Spirulina major PCC 6313: one gene and its partner. The main gene of each other region encodes a partner of the protein of the gene in region 2 in a complex. Links are inferred from orthologs where the notes say so. Each region holds a gene or a part of one and is shown on either strand. Other genes may lie near its edges.

Region 1 (11,296 bases), 1.3 Mb from region 2 along the record:
GGCTCAGCAGATTGTTGAGTTTATGGCATTCGTTCAGACGCAATCCTAGCGATTCGTCATAGTCACCCAATGACATGGCATTTTATTCGTTCTCCGTCAATGCACCAGAGGATACAGGTGTAACCAAACGACCGAATGATCTTGATCGATGATTCTGGCGGTTGACATTCGTCCCCTGGCTTATCCATGACTTGGCTTCTTCCCAATCCTGACCCTTTGATTGGGCTAACCCTTGCAAATTCTTGACGACAACATGACAGGACGCAGAATATTGATTTTCGTCGTATTGGTACTGTGTGCCATGGCGGCTGTTCTATTTATCAGTAGTGGCTTTAGCGATATCACCGGCCCTATCTTGATCAGTATTTTGCTTGTTGCTGTGACGGTAATTATTTCGGTGGGTTCAACGACCGATTTTTATAGTGATTTAGTGGAAGGGTTTCGCAGTGATGCAATTCTGAAAAAACCAGCCTGTCGCTTCTATCTCTATGGTCGGGGCGGTAGTGGTAAAACGACGCTGATTAAGAGTTGGTTAGGGGGAGATATTCGCCCGGAACAATCGACGAAGGATTTTGCCTATTATGCGTCTGAGCGCTATATCGATCTTGAAACGAAGCGCAAATGTAATGTGATTATTTCGGACTATCAGGGTCAGTCTCCGTCTCAAAATACCCTGAATGTCTCGTCTCAGGTGATTGGAGATCCGGGTAAGCGCTTGGTGAATGGGGTGCTGTTTATCGTTGATATTGCGCCTCGGATTGAACGCAATAATCAGCCGTTAAATACCGAAGAATTGATCGAATGGCTGTCAACGGATACGGAAAATAAGATCCGTAAACGGGTTGAGCAGCATATGGAATATATTGTGCCGGCTATTTTAGAGATTGTGTTTGCGACGGTATATAGTAAGAATTTACTGAATGTGACGTTGATTATTAATAAGATTGATTTGCTTGAAAAAATGGTGTCGATGGGCTGTTTGCCGGGGGTGAGCTTGGCGAATGTGGATGAATATGCCCGTAATTTATTTAAGCGGATTGAAAATAATGTGCGGGAGGCGTGCGATCGCGTCACCACGCCGGAGCACACGATTGAATTCACCATCTCCATCGTCAGTGCGGCCACCGGCACCTGCGTCGCCCAAACGTTTAATAATGTGGTGCGCCGCTATGCGAACCCACCGGCGACGATAACCAAAGAGAAGACAAGCCGACGGCGGATCAAAGGGGCGTAATCTCAACGTTTCCCCGGTTTGCCCTGAGAACTCGCTAAAATCGAACAAAACCACTGGAACCAGAAGCAGGATAGACGATGATCCCAACCGTTATTGAATCCTCCGGGCGTGGCGATCGCGCCTTTGACATCTATTCCCGTCTCCTGCGGGAACGGATTGTCTTTCTCGGCCAACCCGTCACCGATGAGTTAGCGAACCTGATCGTCGCTCAACTCCTTTTTCTCGAAGCCGATGATTCGGAAAAAGATATTTACCTCTATATCAACTCTCCCGGCGGCTCCGTGTCGGCGGGGATGGGCATTTTTGACACGATGAATCAAATTCGCCCCGATGTATCCACGATTTGTGTGGGTTTGGCGGCGAGTATGGGGGCTTTTTTGTTGAGTGCGGGCGCGAAGGGCAAACGCCGTAGTTTGCCCCATTCCCGGATTATGATCCATCAACCCCTCGGCGGGGCCCAAGGTCAGGCGACGGATATTGAAATTCAAGCCAAGGAAATTCTCTATCTCAAAGCCTTGCTCAATCAACATTTGGCGAACCATACCGGGCAACCCCTCGACCGGATCGAGCGGGATACCGACCGCGACTTTTTCATGTCGGCGCAGGAGTCGAAGGACTATGGGCTGATTGATGAGGTGATTGATCGGCGACCGTCGGCGAGTCAACCGGTGTAGGGGCAGGGGGGCGATCGCGCTTCCCGCTTGAGATCTTCAAAGCTGTAGCGCAGGTCAACCTGCGCTACGCTAATTTTGAGCCGTTTTCCCCGCGTATCCCCGTCGCACGGATCAAGCACGGGAGGGAAACAGCACCACACCGTAAGACCGGAGGACTATGTGGGATCAAATTGCCCAACAGATTACCACTTGGACAGATCAGCCATTCACGATTCAGGATCGCCAATCCGTGGGTGGGGGCTGCATCAATCAGGGCTATCGAGTGAGTGACGGCGATCGCAGCTACTTCATCAAACTCAACGCAGCCCACCAAGAAGCCATGTTCCAGGCTGAAGCCCTGGCCCTACGTCAAATGGCCACCACCCACACCATTCGCGTCCCGCACCCCATCGGCGTTGGCGTGGCCGAGCGCTCCAGCTACATTGTGATGGAATGGCTCAACTTTGGCCGGGGAGCTTCCCAAAGTTGGGCGCAAATGGGACGAGACCTCGCCGCCCTCCACCAGGCGACCGGCTCCAATCAATTCGGCTGGGATCAAAACAACACCATCGGCTCCACCCCCCAAGTCAACACCTGGACAGATTCTTGGGCGGACTTTTTCGCCGAGCATCGGATCGGGTTTCAACTCCGCCTCGCCCAGCGGCGCGGCGGTTCGTTTCCGGCCACCGCCACCGTGATCGCAAAGGTACGCGACCTCCTCGCCGCTCATCACCCCCAGCCTGCCCTGGTTCACGGCGATCTCTGGTCGGGGAATGCGGCCTGTACTGTGGATGGTGTTCCCGTCATTCTTGACCCGGCGCTCTATTGGGGCGATCGCGAAACCGACATTGCCATGACGGAACTCTTTGGCGGCTTTCCCGCAGCCTTTTACAGCGGTTATGAAGCCCTGTTTCCCCTAGATTCCGGCTATCCCCAACGAAAAAAACTCTACAACCTCTACCACATCCTCAACCACTTCAACCTGTTCGGCGGTGGCTACGGGGGACAAGCGGCCCGGATGATTGATCAGCTTTGAGCTCCGTAACAACCTAAACGCAAGCCATCTTACATATCTATAAACACGCCAGACAAGGGGCTTCATCCCCTTGTCTCCCTCGCGATCGCACCGCACAAAAAATCCCCTCACCCCGTGGGCATGAGAGGAATTATCCAGAGTAGCAGTTTAAAATCTTAGTCCGCCGCATTTAAGCGGGCATTGGCTTCCACAAACCCCCGCCGCAATTCGACCATCGTTTGAATCATATTGCTTTCCAGTTGTTGCAACAGTTCAGGATTGCTTTGCACCTGTTGATAATCTTCTTGGATACTTTGCAAGCGTTGGAGATAGGCTTGAGCCTGAGTCCGCTCATCTCCACTTAAACTGTTCAACTGGCCACTCACTTCGGCAATTTCGCGATCCAATTCAGCCGCTCGCTCAGCACTCCCCACGAGATCCGCCAGCAAGATCCGCCGTTGCAGCAATTGGATCGGCCGCAACATGCCATTGTAATAGCGGCCGACAAAATCAAACCGCCGCAGAGCGGCATCGGCTTCGGCGGTACGCCCTAAGGTACTGAGGGCCTTGACTTTGCCATACCAAGGCATTGGATCTTCATCATTAATCGTAAGGGCGCGATCGCACGCTTGCAATGCCGCCGACGCATCGGAAGCCGTTAAACATTGCTCCGCAATACGAGTAAACTCATCATTAACCGTCACTTGCTGGGCCTGGGCTGAAGCCATCCCCCACTGAAAACTAGATAAACCCGTGACAATCACAAGCGCGATCGAAAATAACCAAATCTGAAAACGTTTCATGCAAAATTGTTGCTTAATTTGCTATCACCATTATTCCACCCTTTCCTACCAAAACCCGCGACGACCATGAGGTAAAACCGTAGACCAGTTCGTTTTTGCCATCGCCAGTTGATCCTCCGAGATCTTCGCATTCGTCAAATTCGCCCCGCACAAATTCGCCCCCCGCAAATTCGCCCGACTTAAATTCGCATGGCTGAGATCCGCCCCCCGCAAGTCCGCCCCCTCCAAATCCGACCCCGCCATATAAGACCGCCCCAAATTCGCATCCCGCAAATTCGCCCCCGCCAAGCTCGCCCGGCCAAAATCAGTACCCGCCAAATTTGCCTTCTGTAAATTTGTCTTGCGCAACTTAGACTGGTGAAAAATTCCACCCTCTAAATTGGCCTCCATCAGCTTCAACTGACTCAGATTCTGTTGGGCAAAATCCCGCCGCCCCTTCGTATAAGCCGTCAAAACCGTTTCCACATCCAGCCGCGCCGCCGCCCGCCGCCGACTCCCCGGATTACCGCTCGCAGAATCCGGCAGCCGACTCGCGGTACTGCGTCCCGCCACACTGGAACCCCGGCCAGGATATTTCCCCCCACCCATTGCATCCATATTTGCACCCCCGCCCGTCTTTTGACGGCGGGCCCGTCGTTCTCGGAGCTTCATCGCTAGGCGCTCCGTGGCCGACAGGGTGGGCGACGAAGCCGGCATCACTTCATCATCGCTAGAACTGGCAAGATTTCCCCCCGGATTCGGATTCGGGGCCGTCACCAACGACTTCGCCAAGTCATCCATGTACGGCTCCATATCAAGCGCATTCAAAACCTCTTGGGCATTTTGATAGCGATGTCGAACCGAAACCTCCAACATTTTTTTCAAAACATTGGCAAAATTATCGGAAATATCCACATCCTTGCGCCACAGCATTTCCCCGGTTTTTTGATCATAGTCCAGATCCTTCGGCGACTTTCCCGTAAGGAGATAGATACAAGTCACCCCGATCGCATAAATATCGCTGGCAAAAACAGGGCGTAACGCCATCTGCTCCGGCGGTGCAAAGCCAGGAGTCCCGATCGCAAAGGACGTGAGAGCCGTTTGATCAGAGCTATTGGTGGAATTTTGGGGATTAACCTTATTTTTGACCGCACCGAAGTCAATCAAGACGAGCTTTTTATCCTGTTCACGCCGAATTAAGTTGGCCGGTTTAATGTCGCGGTGAATAACTTTATTCTCATGAATGTATTGAATCATCGGCAAAATTTCACTCAGAAATTGCCGTGCTCCGGCTTCAATAATCGGCCCGTGACGCTTAATTTCCTGTTGTAGATTCAGCCCTTTTACATATTCTTGGACGAGATAAAAATCCTTGTTATATTCAAAGTAGTCTAGCAAGCGGGGAACTTGGGGATGATTCCCAATTTTGCCCAGGGTTTCAGCTTCCCGTTCAAATAGCTCCTTCGCCATCTGGAAGATTTGCGGATCATTGCTAGAGGGACGGAGTTGCTTAATCACGCAGGGGGGATGCCCCGGCAGGCCGTGATCTAAGGCGAGGAAGGTGGTTCCAAAGCCTCCTTGGCCGAGAGACTTGACTCCACGATAGCGATCGCGCATCAACATCTTAGAACCACAAGTCTGACAAACTTCGGCCGAATCAGGGTTCTTTGGTTGAGTACAGGAGGGATTGAGACAGTAACTCATGCAGCGTTCTCAAAAGCAGCAGCGTTGTCAAGAGTAAGTATTGAGTAAGGGGTAGGGGTCATTCCCCTCAGTTCTAGTCCCCACCAATCAGTGCTGTTAAGGTGATCAACACCTCAACTCCTCTCTCATCAATAGCATATCCTACTTTTCCTCAAAGTCTCTTGCTCTGCCGCATCGAGTCTTCCTTTCGGCATCATTCTGTAACAAATAGTTTCGTTTATTTTGGCCAGAAAAATACACCATTACTATTCATTTCCACAGCGAAAATATTCAGTATAAATACAGACACTGAAATAATCACTGGCCAAGATAATCCCTGATCCTCGATCGCCCTTGATCACAACAGTCCTAAAACCATCCTGATCTCCCTCAATCGCCCCACGGACATCCCGGAGCCGCAACAGGGTTAAACGCAAGTTTTGGGCATCTGTGTCGGAACGCAGGGCAAAACGGTACTATGGATAGTCGGGTCTTTTTCAAGAAACAACATTACTCATGCTGGTTTCCGTTCACTGGTTACAGACATTCGTTCCCCTCAGCCTTACTCCGGAAGAACTTGCCAAAACTCTGACCATTGCTGGGTTTGAAGTGGAGGGTATTGAAGACCGCCGCACCTGGGCTGATGGGGTGGTGGTGGGTCAGGTGCTGACGCGAGAACAGCACCCCAATGCGGATAAGTTGAGTGTCTGTACGGTGGATGTGGGTGCAGCGGAGCCGTCTACGATCGTCTGTGGGGCGAAAAATGTGGCGGCGGGGCAACAGGTGGCCGTGGCACTGCCGAAAACCTATTTGCCGGCCATTGACCTGAAGTTAAAGAAAACGAAGTTACGTGGGATCAAGTCCGAAGGGATGATTTGTTCCCTGTCGGAATTGGGTCTTGAAAAGGATTCGGAAGGAATTCACGTGTTTACGCAGCCGGATTTAACGCCGGGGGATGATGTGCGGCCGCTCTTGGGGTTGGATGATGTGGTGCTGGATGTGACTTCGACGGCGAACCGGGCCGATGCGTTGAGTGTGGTGGGGATTGCGCGGGAAGTGGCGGCGTTGACGGATGCGGTGGTGACGTTACCCGATATTCCGGCGGTGACGGCTCCGGTGAGCGATCGCCTCACGGTACAGGTGACTGAATCCGCCGCCTGCCCGGCCTATTTCGGCACGATGATCGCAGGGGTGACGATCGCACCCTCTCCTGATTGGCTCCAGTTCCGGCTCCAAGCGGCAGGGGTGCGACCGATTAATAATGTGGTGGATATTACTAACTATGTGCTGCTGGAATGGGGGCAGCCGTTGCACGCCTTTGATTGCGATCGCCTGGAGGCGATCACCCACTCCGCAGCCCTCACCCTTGGGGTTCGCTTCGCCCAGGCGGGGGAAACCCTCAAAACCTTAGACGACCAAGACCGCCCCCTCCAACCCCAAAATTTATTAATTACCGCCAATGATCACCCGGTGGCCCTGGCCGGGGTGATGGGGGGAGCCAGTAGCGAAGTCCACGGCGGCACGGTGAATCTACTCCTCGAAGCGGCCCTGTTTGATTCCGTGGCGATTCGGCGATCGTCCCGCGCCCAAAGTTTGCGCACCGAAGCCTCGACCCGCTACGAGCGGGGGGTGAACCAAGCGGAACTCGAACAGGCGGCAAATCGTGCGATCGCCCTGATCCTCGATCTCGCTGGCGGCACAGTCACCGCCCAAGGCCGTCACGATGGCCGCCCCGCTCCCGACCAATGGAGCCGCCAAATTCCCCTCCGCTTGGCCCGGTTACAGCAGATTCTCGGCCCCGTCAAGACTGGCGAGATTATCGCTGCGGATGTGGAGCGGATTTTAAGCGCCTTGGGGTGTCAATTAGCCCCCACCGCCCCGGAGCAATGGATGGTGACGATTCCCCCCTACCGTTATCGAGATTTAGAGCGAGAAATTGACCTGATCGAAGAAGTGGCGCGGCTCTACGGCTATGACCATTTTTGCGACACCCTCCCCAACAAAACCCAACCGGGGATGGTTCCCTTCGCCACCCAAGCCCGTCAACAGATCCGCAGTCTCTGCCGCGCCGCTGGGTTAACGGAATTGGTGCATTATTCCTTGGTGAAGCCGGAGCAAGCCCAAATCACAATTTCAAACCCGCTGCTCAGTGAATATTCCGCCCTGCGTTATGAGTTAATCTCTGGGTTGATCGATGCCTTTGTCTATAACCAAGCGCGGGGGAATGGGGCGTTAAATGGCTTTGAGTGGGGTCGTGTGTTCTATCAAGATGGGAAAAAACTCTGTGAACGGGATGCGATCGCGGGCATTCTCGGCGGCGATCGCGATGTCATGGGCCGCTGGGCTACGGGCGGCAAGGGTCAACCCCTCACCTGGTACGAGGCCAAGGGGGTGCTCGAAAGTATCTTCGCCGCCCTCAAGATCCCCGTCACCTACCAACCCCACGCCGACGCGCCCCAACTTCACCCCGGCCGGACGGCATCGCTTCACATCGGCGATCAGAACCTGGGCATTTTTGGGCAACTCCATCCGGAAGTGCGGCGCGATCGCGACTTGCCCGCAGCGGTTTATGTGTTCCAACTTGATGCAGCGGTGTTGTTAGCGGCGATCGCCGCCCAAGGCACAGCCGATTTCCGGGGCTTCTCCCTTTACCCCGCCGTTGAGCGCGACTTAGCCTTCTTTGCCCCCGTCGATCTCACCGTGGCCGACCTCAGTGCTGCCATGCTTACCACCGGCAAAACCCTCCTAACCGGTGTTGAACTCTTTGACGACTATCGGGGTGACAACGTCCCCGACGGGCAACGGAGTTTAGCCTTTAGTTTGGCCTACCGAGCCAGCGATCGCACCCTCACCGATGACGACGTTGACCCCGTTCATCAAGCCATTCGTGATGCCCTCGTGAGTCAATTCAACGTCACCTTGCGGAGTTAACGTTAAGCGCATCCTATCGATGATGAGAAGCTACGTCCCTTGGCTGAGGAGGCGCGATCGCATCTGCGCCACAAAACTCGCCACCCTGCCCGTCTGTTGGGTTTGAGCGATCGCGCCTTGAATCCCTTGACTGAGGCTGTCCCAGTTGAGGGCCGATGGCGGTTGGGTGGGGTCTTGTTGTTGGAGAGCGTCGATCAGACTCAACCCCACAATCCGCGTTAGGTACGCCGCGCTGATGCCTTGGACTAACCCCCCCGCCGCATAGGTGACGGGGCTACTTTTGAGCACAGCGGTGATCGTTTGGGTGGAAAGTTCCACTGCGCCGAGTTTAAGGAGAAGTTCCCCGATGGAACGGGCGGCGGGCTTGGCTTGGTCAAGGGCGAGGGGTTGGCCGTGGAGTTGGGCGAGATCAACGAGTAATTGGGCATTAATCGCAACAGTAGCCAACAGATCCAAGGCGGCGACAGGGTTGGCAAAGGCAGCGGTGGCGGCGATCCATTGGTAGCGTTCGAGGATCGGGAGAGCGCGATCGCGCCGTGCTCCGTTTAAGGCCGCTTTCACCTCCGTTTGGATCGCCATCACCTGCCGCCACTGTTGAGCGCGGGCGATCGCCTCTGTTTCCGTGGTGAGTTGAGCGAGGCGGGGGAGGAGGCTGTCCAATTCGGGAGGGCGGGGTTCTTGGAATTCACGGATCGAGCCGTCGGCCTGATGTTGACGGACGGTGATCGGACTGGGGGCGGCGGCGATCGCCACCACATCCGCCGCTGCAATCCATCCCTGCACCCGCTGGCGCAGCGTATCGAGGAGGATGGCCCGCATCTCTTCAGGATATTGGTCTTGCTTGGTGAGAATCAGCAGGATCGGGTAATGCTGTTGTTGCCATTGCTGGAGATGCTGCAATTCAGCGGCGGTGAGGTCGCCATTGACGAGATACAGGAGAGCGGCAGTTTGCGCGGTCGGTGTTGCGGTTTCGACATTGTGCCAGTGGGGATCATGGGGTAAAGCCTGCTGGAGGGCGGTTTTACCCACCCATGGGGAGCCGACGATCGCAGCGGTGAAGGGGGACGAGTCGCCTTGTTCTAATTGCGCCAACCCCTGATCCCAGACCCGTTGATCCACCTGGGGGCATTCAGTGGCGAGGAGTTGGCGCAGGGTGTTGAGGTGGGTTTTCGCGGTGGTGAGGTCGGCCGCTGTGAGGGGCGATCGCGGTTTGGCTACGGTGGGGAGGGAGGGGCGATCGCGTCGGAACCACCATAGCCCACCCCCGATCGCCATCAGCCCCCAGAGGCTCACCGTCCCCCAATCCAATAGCGAATCCTGGAGGGAAATCCAACCCCAGAGCGCAAACGATAACCCCACGCCCCCAATCAAAATCGGTTTCCGAACCCGAACCCCCATGCCCTTGTCTCCCGCAACTGTCTTCCTTCCATCCTACCGGGAGACTGCCCCCCTTTCGCGCTCCCCGGCTGGATTGAAGTCCAGAGATCAGGCGACCCGTGAGCAAGTCTGACGTAGATGTTGAATTTTCAATCAATGTTGATTATAATTTCAAGTATCCTTTCTCCCCTCTTCACGATGCAGTTTGAAAAAATTGATCTGAGTAATTTGATTGCGATCGCCCATGACGACCATGGGTTAGGGCTGTTAATCGATCGCGGTGCAGATCTCGAATATCTCGCCGTCCCAGCCCCGATCCAAGCCTATGAAGGGTTGCAACAGGTGGCGGACTTGGTCAGTGGGGCAATCCCGGCATTGGACGCGCCGGAATCGTTACCCACACCGGCTTCCCACTGCACCCGTTCCCTCAGCTATGACCCGGAAACCGAATCATTGCAAATCGAGTTTCACAATGGGGCGGTGTATGAATACGACCAAGTCGAGCCGGAGGTGTGGGAGGAACTGTGCCAAACGCGATCGCCCGGTCACTATTACAATCAGGTGATCAAAGGTGCGTATCCTTCCGAGCGTCTTAGTTAACCCCCCTGCACCCAAAACCCTCAGATGTGCGTAAAATCGGGAGGAGTGGGCGGGTTGCGCCGCTCCTGCCTGTATCTGTTGAGATTGCCCTGTGCCGCAAAATCTAGCCGAAGAAGCGATCGCCGTCCTTCTTGACCTCGCCCAACGGGGAGAAATTGACCCCTGGGATGTGCAGGTGATTGACGTGATCGATCGCTACCTCCAAAACCTTGTCCGTCCCCAAGCCCTCGAACCCGATGCCGCCGACCTGCCCCAATCGGGTCAAGCCTTCCTCTGGGCCTCGATGCTGGTGCTGCTCAAAGCCCAAACCCTCGAAGCCGATCAAAACCCCGAACCCGACGAACCCGAAGACTTTGGCGATGATCTCGAACCGATGGAACGGGAATTACCCGCCCGGATGGAACGCCACATTCGCCGCCGTCCCACTGCGCCGCCCCTGCGTCGTCGCCGCGTCACCCTCCAGGAACTGATCGCCCAAATACAACAAATGGGTGCAGTGCTAGACCGTAAACCCTTGCGATCGCGCTCCCCCTCACGGGGCTACACCCGCAAAGAAGCCGTCAAACACATTACCCAACTCGCCCACGACGAAAACCTGACGGCAATGGCCGCCCAACTAGAGCAATTCGTCCGCGAAGTCCTCCCCCATAACCCCGACCACACCGACACCACCATCCTGCTTGAACAACTGGTCGAATGGTGGTCTGCGGCCCAAACCAAGCCCGCCACCACCCATGAACGAGTGGGGGTATTTTGGGCGCTGTTGCTCCTCAGTTCCCAATCAAAGGTCGAACTTTCTCAAACCGACTTTTACCAAGACCTCTCGATAAAACCCCTGATCACCTAAGTGGGTTTCAGAAGATGGGATAAAATCGGATCGCATAACCTGTTGAGATAATTCACGAGGATAGATACGCATGAAAGCCATGATTCTGGCAGCAGGGAAGGGGACACGGGTTCGCCCTATTACCTACACCATCCCCAAACCGTTGATTCCTATCCTGCAAAAGCCGGTCATGGA
Region 2 (11,008 bases):
TGTACTGAATAACGCTGGGATAGCCATGGAGGTCGCAGGAGGATCGAGGAGGGATGAAGAGGCGATCGCACCCTGGGATTAATCACAAATTGAGCCTGGATTAATCCCTTCAATTCCCTTCAAGTAAGTTGACTCTCTACGACAGGCTACCTTGGACTTGGCGAAGTTAGTGGGTTTTGCCCCTTCTCGGAGGCAACCCTTGCCAGGGGTTAAAGTCCTGGCGACTGCGATTGAGCGTTTCTTCTTTTTCAAGCAAGGTGCTCAGGCTACGTCCAAACCCCTACAGGATTAGCTCCCACGGGGCGAGGGGCTTCTGAATCTGGACGTGATGATTTCTGAACAAGCTGTATAGTGTGCAATCAAGGGTCTTTGAGTCTGAAACATTCTTGCCGTGCAGCCACTTGCCACACCTATGTCGAATTTAATCGCCTACCTACAAACCCCTGCGGCCATTCGCGCCCAGGCGGAGCAGATGTTTCAACTGGCGCAACAGGATCAACTGAAGCATTTTCGGTATCATCCTGAGGCGATCGCCACGGTCACCGCCTATGTTTTGGCGAATCTCCGCAGTAACTATCCTGGCTTGGATGTGCCGTTTCATAGTCGGTGGCGGCATTTTGAGGTGGGAGGGTGCGATCGCCTTGTCCAACTTCAGACCCTGATCCCTCACCTCTCCCCCCGCGATCGCGTCAAAACTCTTTATGAATTAGCGATCGCCAGTGTCCTGCTCGATGCCGGTGCAGGGCCGAGTTGGCAGTATCAGGAAGCCGACACCGGCCAAACCTGGCAACGCTCCGAAGGATTAGCGATCGCCAGTTTTCGGATGTTCATGGCGGGCGGCTTCAGTAGCGATCCAGAGCATCCCTATCAAGCCGATGCCGTGGGCTTACAGGCGATTACCCCGGAGCATCTCGCCCCCCATTTTCAAGTCACAGAGAATAATAATTTAGTGGGGATACAGGGGCGATCGCAACTCCTGCGCACCCTCGGCCACATCGTCGCCACCACCCCGGATGTATTCGGCAGCAAAGCCCCCCGCCTCGGCAATCTCGTGGATTATCTCGTCCCCGTCGGCATCCAAACCCTCCCCGCCCCCCACATTTTTGCCGCCATCATCACCCACTTTGGCCGCATTTGGCCGGGGCGCTTGGTCTTGGATGGGGTGAATTTAGGCGATGTGTGGTCACATTCCCAGGTGGGGTATGTGCCGTTTCATAAATTGTCCCAATGGTTAACCTATTCATTAATTGAGCCATTAGCCCATTTGGGGGTGAAGGTGACGGATTTGGATCAATTAACCGGGTTAGCAGAATACCGGAACGGCGGTCTCTGTCTAGATTTGGGCTTACTGAGTTTAAAAGATCCAGACCAAGCCGCTCGCACCCATCGCCCCGATTCAGAATTAATTGTGGAATGGCGATCGCTCACCCTCGCTTGCCTAGATCGGATCGCGGCCGGCATTCGCACCCAGTTAAACCAATCCGCCCAAGAACTCCCCCTCGTCAAAATCTTGCAAGGCGGCACTTGGGCCGCCGGGCGCAAAATTGCCGCCGAATTGCGCATTGATGGCCGCCCCCCCCTACTGATCGAAAGTGACGGCACAGTCTTTTAAACGGGACTAAAAACTCGATTCAGAGGGTGAACTTGAGCCACCCTGCATCCATCCCCCGCCTGGTGTGGGTGGGGGATGGGGTGGGCGTGCCTGTGGGTGCAGGTGACAAAATGAGTATTTATACTCATTGTATTTAGTCCTAGATAAGAATTATTCTTAGAAACAAGCAAATCAACTGTTGTTATCCCAAAGGAAAAGACATGGCTGTTATCGAGAAAGTCCCCAGCGTTATATTCAAAACCCGTGTTCGTGACGAATCCATCGACGGCCCGAACCCCTTCCGCTGGCAAGATCGCACCACCGAAGAACTCTTCGCCGGTAAGCGTGTTGTGGTTTTCTCCCTCCCTGGTGCTTTCACCCCCACCTGCTCTTCAACCCACTTACCCCGCTACGAAGAACTCTACGACGAAATCAAAGCCCAGGGCGTTGATGCAGTGATGTGTATCTCTGTCAACGATGCGTTTGTGATGTTCCAATGGGGTAAAGCGCAGGGGGCTGAAAAAGTCTTCTTGCTCCCCGATGGCAATGGTGAATTCACCCGCAAAATGGGGATGCTCGTCGACAAGTCTAACCTCGGTTTCGGCTTGCGCTCTTGGCGCTACTCGATGGTGGTCAACGACTGCACCATCGAAAAAATCTTCATCGAACCCGGTTATGAAGACAACTGCCCTGCTGACCCCTTCGAGGTGTCTGATGCCGATACAATGCTGGCTTACCTCAAAGGCTAAGGTTTAGCATTCACCCAGCATTGACCGATTCCAACAGGGGCGCGTCTGCTGTCTGTTTTCCCAATTCCGACGAGACAAGTATGAACACAATCTGGTTAGGATTTGGTGCAAGTTTGCTCGCCGGGATGGGAACAGCGATCGGTGCATTGCCCGTGTTAGGACTGCAACAGGTGTCTCAGCGTTGGCAGGGTCTGATGTTAGGGCTAGGGGGCGGGGTGATGCTGGCGGCGACTTCTTTTTCGTTGATTGTCCCGGCGACGGAGATCGCTGAGTTGCAAGGCTATTCCCAAGGTGCAGGGGCGGCGATCGCCTGTAGTGGCATTGCTATCGGTGCGGCTCTACTTTGGTGGCTGCATAATCATTTTCCCCATGAACATTTCATCCAAGGGCGCGAAGGCCCAGACGCTTCAGTGGTACAGCGGATCTGGCTGTTCATCATTGCAATTACGATTCATAATTTTCCCGAAGGCCTAGCGGTCGGGGTCGGGTTTGGCGCACCAGAGCTTTACAGTGGTGTGCCGTTGATGATCGGGATTGGCCTCCAGAATTTGCCTGAAGGGTTGGTGGTGGCGTTGGCATTGCGAGAGCTACAGTATTCCGTTGGGTCAGCCTTTGGCATTGCGGCGGCCACGGGTTTAGCGGAACCCCTCGGCGGCTTACTGGGCGCGGGCTTAGTGAGCTTGGGGCAGACGATTTTACCCTGGGGATTAGCGATCGCCGCCGGGGCAATGTTATTCGTTATTGTGGATGAAGTGATCCCAGAAATTGACCGTAAAAGCTGCCGCCAAGAAGGCACTTTAGGCGTAATTGCTGGCTTTTTGGTGATGACCTTGCTCGATATCGCCCTAGGATAACGCCAGCCCCGACCCATTGCTTGGGTGTAATCCCAGGATTTTTAACCTTTATTGACTCACACTTTTGGAGGATTCTCCTATGACTGCAACGATTCCCAGCCAACATACGGCACAACACCATTACGAAACGCGGATTGATTTGGCCGCCGAAGTGCGATCGCCCGTGATCAACATCCTCAGCCAAACCCTGGCCAGCACCCTTGATCTCAAAACCCAAACCAAGCAAGCCCACTGGAACGTGAAAGGCCCCCACTTCATCCAGCTCCATGAGCTTTTTGATGAGTTAGCCGGTGAATTAGAAGACTACGTGGACATGGTGGCCGAACGGATTACCGCTCTAGGCGGCACGGCCCTCGGTACGGCTCGGATCGCCGCATCGGAATCCATTTTGCCAGAATATCCCCTGACGATTAGCGACGGTCAAGCCCATGTGGCAGCCTTGGCGGAACGATTCGCCGCCTATGGCAAACATGTGCGCACCGCCATCGACCAAACCGACACCTTAGGGGATGCCGATACGGCTGATCTCTACACCGAAATTTCCCGCACCATTGATAAGCGCCTCTGGTTCCTCGAAGCCCACTTAGCCTAGTGTCTTGTCTAGCTTAAAAAGGTGAGTTGTTATCCAGAGGGGTGAGCGGAGTCGAACCCCGGAGCACCAGACTTCGACTTCGCTCAGTCTTCAAGTTACTTGCCATCTGAGGCTAGACAGTCCACTAGTGCCGTGCCAGCGGGTGAAGTTGATTCCATGGGGGTTAACTTCACCCCATCGCAATCCTAAATCAGGTCGGGATAGGCAAGGGGCTTAAAGCCCCTTGTTGCTCAAGGCTGAGGGTTTCAAGCTCAAATAGGATTGCGATAGATCCTGAACAATACGATTTCATACAATCCAAGTGAGACAAACGCCTCACTTGGATTGATGATTTTGGGCGGGGTGGAGTGGGAAGCAAGAATCGCGACTTCTCGGCATTTGTGCAAAATCTTTCGGGGTAGCTTCAGAGGGTAAATGCTCTCCGCTGGGAGCTTGACAAAACGTTACAATTCACTCTAGTTCAGCATAACAGGGGCGATCGCACCCTTCAATTGCCCTAAATTACCCTCAACCGCTTGCATAAATCAGACTGTTATGTAGTTCTGATGCAACCCATAAGCAGCCCCAATCTATCCCGTCACTCAAAGGACAGAGGGCAACCCCCCCCGTCGCCGCGTTACGGTGGAACCAACGCTGCGAACTGCAACCATTGCACCATCGCCAGCGATGACAAGAACAATGAGGATACTCTATGACTGCTGTCACCATGAACGCTCCCGAAAAAGCATTTTTAGAAAAAGTAATGCAACGGGCCGACCTGCCTGATATTTACGATGCTCGTGATATTACGCTGGTGGTTTTCCGGACTTTACGGGACATGATGACAACCCAAGCATCAGACCGGGTGCAAGCCGCATTTTCCGACGATGAAATTGCCAATTTGTGGAAAGACGATAATCCGATTGTGGCGCTTCTGAGCCGGATTCGTCCCCCCCTTGACATTGATGCCGATAGCTTTATCCGTCGTGTGTCTCAAGAAGCGGGCTTACCCCGTGGCACGACTGCCAATGGTGCAGTGATTGCCGTGTTCTCAACGGTGCGCGAAGAATTACCCCCCGCTCGTATCCAGGAAATCGCGGCAGTGCTGCCGAGCGGCATCCGGATTTTGTGGGAACAGGTCTAGAGCTTGAATTCTGACTCGATTTTCTGAATCATCGGGACTGTTTTTTCCCGATTGATCCCCAGCGATCGCACTCTTCCGTCCATAGAGTGCGATCGCTTTTTTTGACCGGGGCGCGATCGCGGCCCCGGCGGAATGTGGGGTGACGTTCGGTTTTCTGGATTGTCATTAACGATGCTATCAAGTAATTACGTTGACGGCTGCTGAAACAGTGATAATTTACGGTTTCTTGCCCTTCTGGATTCGGTGTTTACGACTGCGATCGCGCCCCTCCATTTTGCACAATACAGACATAAGCAATCAAGCTGATTTAAGCAATTGGAGGTTACATAGTATGGCTCTCATTCGTTGGCAACCCTTCTCTGATATCGACACGCTCCGCCGTCAAATGGATCATCTTTTTGATGAAGTGACAAACCCAATTCTTTCTGAAACTGCGGCATGGAAACCCGCTGTGGAACTGAAAGATCAAGGCGATCAGTTAGTCTTACGGGTGCAATTGCCGGGCATCAACGCCGAAGATGTGGAAATCAATGCCACCCGTGATGCTATTTCGATTACCGGCCAACGTCACGCCACCCAAGAAACAGATTCAGAGCAAGGAGTGTACTATTCTGAATTCCGCCACGGCCCGTTTAAGCGCATCATTTCGCTACCGATTCCGATTCAAAATGATCACGTCACGGCGGATTTCACCCACGGTATTTTGACACTCCAATTACCCAAAGTCGATGAAGCGATCAACCGAGTGGTAAATGTGAAATTAGGCAACACCCAAGCCTCGTAAAACACAGTCATTCCGCTCAATCTGACGCTTTAATCCAACACAAACCCCCGCTCATTCACTGGGCGGGGGTTTGCGGTGTGGAGGGTGCGATCGCACCCTATCCCCTCAATAGTTGCAGTTTCGGCGGTTTGCCCGGTATTCCCTAGCGGCGATCGCGCCTCTGCTTCAACCACAACACCCCATACACCAGAAGGCCTGACCCCAAGCCCAACACGATACTCCAGCTAAAGGTTGGCCAAGGTTGAGCATTCTCCTGGCCGCCCCAGACACTAGCGGCGGCAGATGATGTCCCAATCCCGACCCCAGCCGCAGCCACAAGATTTTCAATGGCGCGATCGCGCTCCTGTTGGGCCGCTTCAACAATCACGTGCAGCGTTTTAATATGCTGTTCCCGCACCCGTAAACCAGGGCTTAAACTCTCAATATCCTGTTGAATTTGCTCTTGATAAAACGTCGCTTGATTCGTCGCAAAATCATCCCAAAGGGTTAAATCACTCGGTAATGAATACTTCTCACAAAAGCCTTGAATCCGGTTGAGGCGCTTATTATAGGATTTGAGGTTACTTTTAGAGGTTTGCAGTTGCAGAGATAAGCCTTCAATGCCGCGTGTGTGGCGATCGAGGGTTTCCATATTGTCATAGATCTGCGATCGCTGTTTCGTACTGCTTCAAGGCTTTGTAAAGATCACCGCGATTAGCGTAGACGTGAGCAAGTTTGGAATCAAGTTCAATGGCTCTGGTGTAGTCCGCGATCGCTTCTTCGTACCGATTCATGTCAGAGTAGGCATTGCTGCGATTGTAGTAGGCATAGACATCGCTTGAAATTTGATTACTTGAGGACTGATCTTGCTGTAAAAGTGCATTGAGTTTTGCGAGTTCAGTTAACTCTGGGTTTTGCGTGAGTAATTGATTAATAATTGCTTGATCATCTGTTTTTTTCTCAGTATCTAACCCTACCGAAAAATTCTCAACCTGCGGCTCTTCCACCTCACCCCCCAACTCCCGCACCACATCCGCCGCCACCTCACTCAACACCCCCAAATCCGCCCCCACCAATCGCCGCCACTCCGTCATCAACAACAGATCACGCCCCTGCCCCGATCGCACCCAATCCACCAACGCCGCCACCGTTACCCGACATCCCGGCAACTGCTGCAACGCCGCATCACCCCGCTGCCCACCAATCACAAACCCCGCCACCGACCGCAACGCCCCCGCAAAATCCGGGACTTGGGGTTCCGGTTGCTGCTGCTGCTGCTTCCCAAATGGCCACACCATAGACCGCTCCAGAACACTGACATATACTCCCCATAGTGTAACGTTGCGAATTCCCTGAGCAAGGGCGCTTAGGCCATGTCTCCGCAGGCCAGACGCATGCCGATGAAATCGGTGTATTGGTTGTAGGGGTGGAAATGGTAGCGGGCAGCGGAGCGGCAGAGCGTCGCATTGCTATACCAAGAGCCGCCCCGTAGGACGCGATCGCCCTGGGGGGGCGTGTGCAACCACTTCAAACGCAGCGTTGAATAGCTTTGGCGCAACTGCTCATCCCAGATCCGCCCCGTTTGGGGAGCCGCTTGATAGCTACTGTGCCATTGATCGCTGCACCATTCCCACACATTGCCATGGCAGTCATGGAGACCAAAGGCATTGGGCGCAAAGCTGGTCACCGGGGTTGTCCTTTCGCGCCACGGGTTTTGTTCGTCCGCTGCCACCGGGCGATAATTCGCATGATCTGGGCTGAGATGTTCCCCCCAGAAAAACGGCGTTTCTGTCCCGGCTCGGCAGGCATATTCCCATTCCGCCTCCGTGGGTAAACGGTAGAGCTTGCCCGTTTTCAAGGATAAACGGACACAAAATTCCACCGCATCGAGCCAGGTGATATTTTCCACCGGATGATCATCCCCGCGAAAGTGAGCCGGTTCCGGGTTCAACTCGCGGCCGACCTTATCCCACTGGGCCATAATGCGCCATTGGGCTTGGGTGACGGGATATTTCCCGATCGCAACGGGGGCAATTTGAACGCGATGTCGTGGTGATTCTTCTCGATACCCGGTTTCTGCCTTGCTGCCCATCCAAAACTGACCTCCCGGCAATGTGATCATGTCGATGTTGAGGCCAGACGGTAAGACTTCGCACCATTCGTAGGGGTGCTGATCATCATAGTCGGCGGGGTTGGGACTGCGGAGGCTAAACCCTTGGAGGCGATCGCGATTCAGATGCTTCAGTAAGGGCGCATGGCTGAGGTCATATTGCAGGGGGGTGAGGGTGATGTAGTTTTGGCGGATGGCTTCGACATCGGTGGGAATGTCCCCATCAACATAGGCATGAATCGGCTGCTCGACTTCTTCCACGGCTTCCCCCGCCAGCCAGTAGTAGCCCTTACCGCGTGGGTCGTAGCGTTGTTCAAACTGTTCGCGATAGCGCCGCAGCCCTTGGCGCGTGAGTGCGACTCCCACAATGTCCGACTCTGGCACCGGGGGAATATTCACATTCAATAAGGCCGGTTCGGGTAAGGGCACGTCGATCAGTTGGGCAAGGAGTTGCACCGCAAACCGAGCAGCCACGGAAAAGTCTTGATGTTTAAAACTGGTGAGGCTGAAGGCAATACTGGGAAATCCTTCGATCGCACCTTCCATGGCGGCGGAAACAGTGCCGGAATAGAGGACATCGGTGCCAAGGTTCGCACCTTGGTTAATCCCGGAGAGGACAAAATCCGGGGGGTCCTTGAGTAAGGCACTGAGGGCGAGTTTGACACAGTCCGAGGGAGTCCCCGAACAGGCCCAGGCTTGGATGGATTCGTGATAGATATCGGCGACGGGATCAACCCGAATCGGTTGGTGAATGGTCAACCCGTGGCCCGTGGCGGAACGTTCGCGGTCTGGACAAACCACGGTGACGTGATGGCCGGCTTCGGCCAAGGTATTCGCGAGGGTGCGTACCCCGATCGCTAAAATACCATCGTCATTACTAATGAGAACACGACAGGCTTTACTCATGAATTCTCTGCAATCCCCTCTGAAAAATCTTGGCCTCTTGATCGCTACACTAGAAGTCAGGCCAATTACCATCAAAACTATCGTCAATGTCCAATCTAGCAGCCCAACTTCAAGAATTACAGACCGAAGCCGCCAGCGCGATCGCATCGGTTCACGATCTAGCCGCCCTTGAGCAAGAACGGGTTGCCTATTTGGGCAAGAAAGGGAAACTCTCACAGATTTTGCGGGGCATGGGGAAATTAAGCGCCGAAGAGCGTCCGCAAATTGGGGCGATCGCCAATGAGGTGAAGACGACGATTCAAACTGATTTGGAGGCGAGGCGCGATCGCCTCGAACAGGCCCAGATCGCCGCCCAACTGGCCGCCGAAACCCTCGATGTCACCATGCCCGGTGTGGCCCGTCCCCTCGGTCGCATCCATCCCCTCAACAGCATCATCGATCGCGTCATTGAAATCTTTGTGGGCCTGGGCTACACCGTCGCCGAAGGCTACGAAATGGAGAGCGACTACTACAACTTTGAAGCCCTCAACACGCCCCCAGAGCACCCCGCCCGTGATATGCAGGATACCTTCTATCTCCCCGACGGCAACCTGCTGCGCACCCACACCTCATCGGTGCAAATCCGCCACATGGAACAAAACGATCCCCCCTTGCGAATCATCGCCCCCGGTCGGGTCTATCGCCGCGATACCGTCGATGCCACCCATTCCGCCGTCTTTCATCAAGTGGAAATTCTCGCCATTGACAAAGGCCTCACCTTCACCGACCTCAAAGGCACATTAAAAGAGTTTGTTCGGCAGATGTTCGGCGAAGAATTGGCGATGCTCTTTCGCGCCAGTTATTTCCCCTTCACGGAACCGTCGGCGGAAGTGGATGTGCAGTGGGAAGGGAAATGGCTCGAAGTGTTGGGCTGTGGCATGGTGGACCCCAATGTGCTGAAAGCCGTGGGCTATGACCCCGAAATTTACAGCGGCTTTGCGGCGGGGTTAGGGGTGGAGCGTTTCGCGATGGTGTTGCACCACATTGATGATATTCGCCGCCTGTACAGTAGTGATCTGCGTTTTTTAAATCAGTTTTAATGCTGATTTAATGCTGAATCCGGTTCCTGGGCCGATATCGTCCGGCGCGATCGCTGAAACATCGAACCCCCTTGGCCCCCGCAAAGCCGGTGCTGAGGACAATGGGCAGTCCGGACGATTAGATTAGATTGTCGGTTTCGATGGTGCTGAACCCCTAACCCTTTTGGCGGGCTTGTTTGAGCATGGCGACGAGGGTATGGTGGGCATCGTCGGAGTCGGTGAGGGTGTGGTCAAATTCAATACGGAGCACTTCGGTGATGCCGTCAACGGTGGCGTTGAGGGTCATGCCCTGGGGGTCAATATCGACCATTTCGGCGGCTTCGGTGGTGGGGCGATCGCCGTAGACTTGGGCATAGAGGGCGATCGCTTCGGCGTGGTCATCGTTCATGTGGGCACAGATGCGATCGCTAACAGCAGAGGTAAGAGGATCAGCCATGGTGAGATCAAGAAAGACAACGGTTACAAAAATTGAGTATATCGTCTTGGTTGTTGGTTTGCCGGGGATAGGCCAAGGCGGGCCGCTCAATCACGATCAATTCCACCCCCAACCGTTGCGCCACCTGTCGCTTCACATCCTCACCCCCTGCCTGGCCCGATGCTTTCGTGACCACCGCTTCAATGTCCCACTGTTGCCACAGGGCTGTTTCTAACTCGATGCTGATCGGGGGGCGAAGGGCGATAATTCGATCCGGGGAAAATCCAGCCTTGAGGGCGGCATCGAGGGCGATCGCACTGGGCAAAATCCGCACAAACAACCTACTCCGCGCCTGCCACGGGGCAAGATCGGCGAGGTAGCGATAGCCAATGGTGAAGAGAATACGGCGATCGCGCCACCCATCCCCCGCAAGAAATGTCCGCCAATCCGGAACCGGGGTCACGGTCGGATGGGGGTCGCGGGGGAGTGATGGCCGTTCATAGCGGAGATAGGGCAGGTTAAGATCCTGCGCAACGGCGATCGCATTCTCGGAAATGTCCCGCGCATAGGGATGAGACGCATCGACAATGCCGCAGATCCGCTGCTTCCGCAGAAAGGCCGGCATCTGTGCCGCCGTTAATGTCCCGACATGAACCCGATACAGGGGGTGATCAGGATATAACCGCTGAGCTTGGGGGGTGGTGACAGTAATCGCGAGGGGGATGGCATGGGGCAGGAGATGAGTAGCGATCGCCTTACTGTCCGCCGTCCCACCAATCAACCAAATCGCCATCACTTCGAGGTCTGAGGCGGAGGCGTGGCCGGA

Evidence for each region.
Region 1: the proteins of pheS (region 2) and pheT are in contact, whole or in part, in a crystal structure (PDB 6P24), measured with the Escherichia coli proteins. The link is inferred for Spirulina major PCC 6313 from one-to-one orthologs.

Annotation. Positions count from the first base shown.
Region 1 is NZ_KV878783.1:2,653,343-2,664,638, reverse strand. Bases 5,510-8,590 are described here. They hold pheT (phenylalanine--tRNA ligase subunit beta), read left to right. Parts: upstream 5,510-5,883; coding sequence 5,884-8,298; downstream 8,299-8,590. Other genes in these bases: SPI6313_RS11670 (YcjF family protein), read right to left, coding at 8,329-8,590. Also shown: SPI6313_RS11700 (hypothetical protein), read left to right, coding at 302-1,234; ATP-dependent Clp endopeptidase proteolytic subunit ClpP, read left to right, coding at 1,312-1,908; SPI6313_RS24775 (hypothetical protein), read right to left, coding at 1,896-2,027; SPI6313_RS11690 (fructosamine kinase family protein), read left to right, coding at 2,066-2,923; SPI6313_RS11685 (tetratricopeptide repeat protein), read right to left, coding at 3,079-3,705; SPI6313_RS11680 (serine/threonine-protein kinase), read right to left, coding at 3,751-5,388; more of SPI6313_RS11670, read right to left, coding at 8,591-9,696; SPI6313_RS11665 (KTSC domain-containing protein), read left to right, coding at 9,832-10,275; SPI6313_RS11660 (segregation/condensation protein A), read left to right, coding at 10,367-11,122; SPI6313_RS11655 (nucleotidyltransferase family protein), read left to right, coding at 11,193-11,296.
Region 2 is NZ_KV878783.1:3,940,231-3,951,238, forward strand. What follows is about bases 7,978-10,770. They hold pheS (phenylalanine--tRNA ligase subunit alpha), read left to right. Parts: upstream 7,978-8,774; coding sequence 8,775-9,767; downstream 9,768-10,770. Other genes in these bases: SPI6313_RS17460 (DUF2470 domain-containing protein), read right to left, coding at 9,922-10,203; SPI6313_RS17465 (cobalt-precorrin-6A reductase), read right to left, coding at 10,211-10,770. Outside these bases: SPI6313_RS17405 (DUF1688 family protein), read left to right, coding at 413-1,612; SPI6313_RS17410 (peroxiredoxin), read left to right, coding at 1,813-2,340; SPI6313_RS17415 (ZIP family metal transporter), read left to right, coding at 2,421-3,194; DNA starvation/stationary phase protection protein Dps, read left to right, coding at 3,274-3,786; SPI6313_RS17425 (DUF2267 domain-containing protein), read left to right, coding at 4,478-4,909; SPI6313_RS23680 (hypothetical protein), read right to left, coding at 4,938-5,075; SPI6313_RS17430 (Hsp20/alpha crystallin family protein), read left to right, coding at 5,241-5,693; SPI6313_RS23685 (hypothetical protein), read right to left, coding at 5,723-5,866; SPI6313_RS17435 (hypothetical protein), read right to left, coding at 5,836-6,324; SPI6313_RS17440 (tetratricopeptide repeat protein), read right to left, coding at 6,329-6,970; SPI6313_RS25190 (formylglycine-generating enzyme family protein), read right to left, coding at 7,039-7,794; more of SPI6313_RS17465, read right to left, coding at 10,771-10,975; SPI6313_RS17470 (hypothetical protein), read right to left, coding at 10,975-11,008.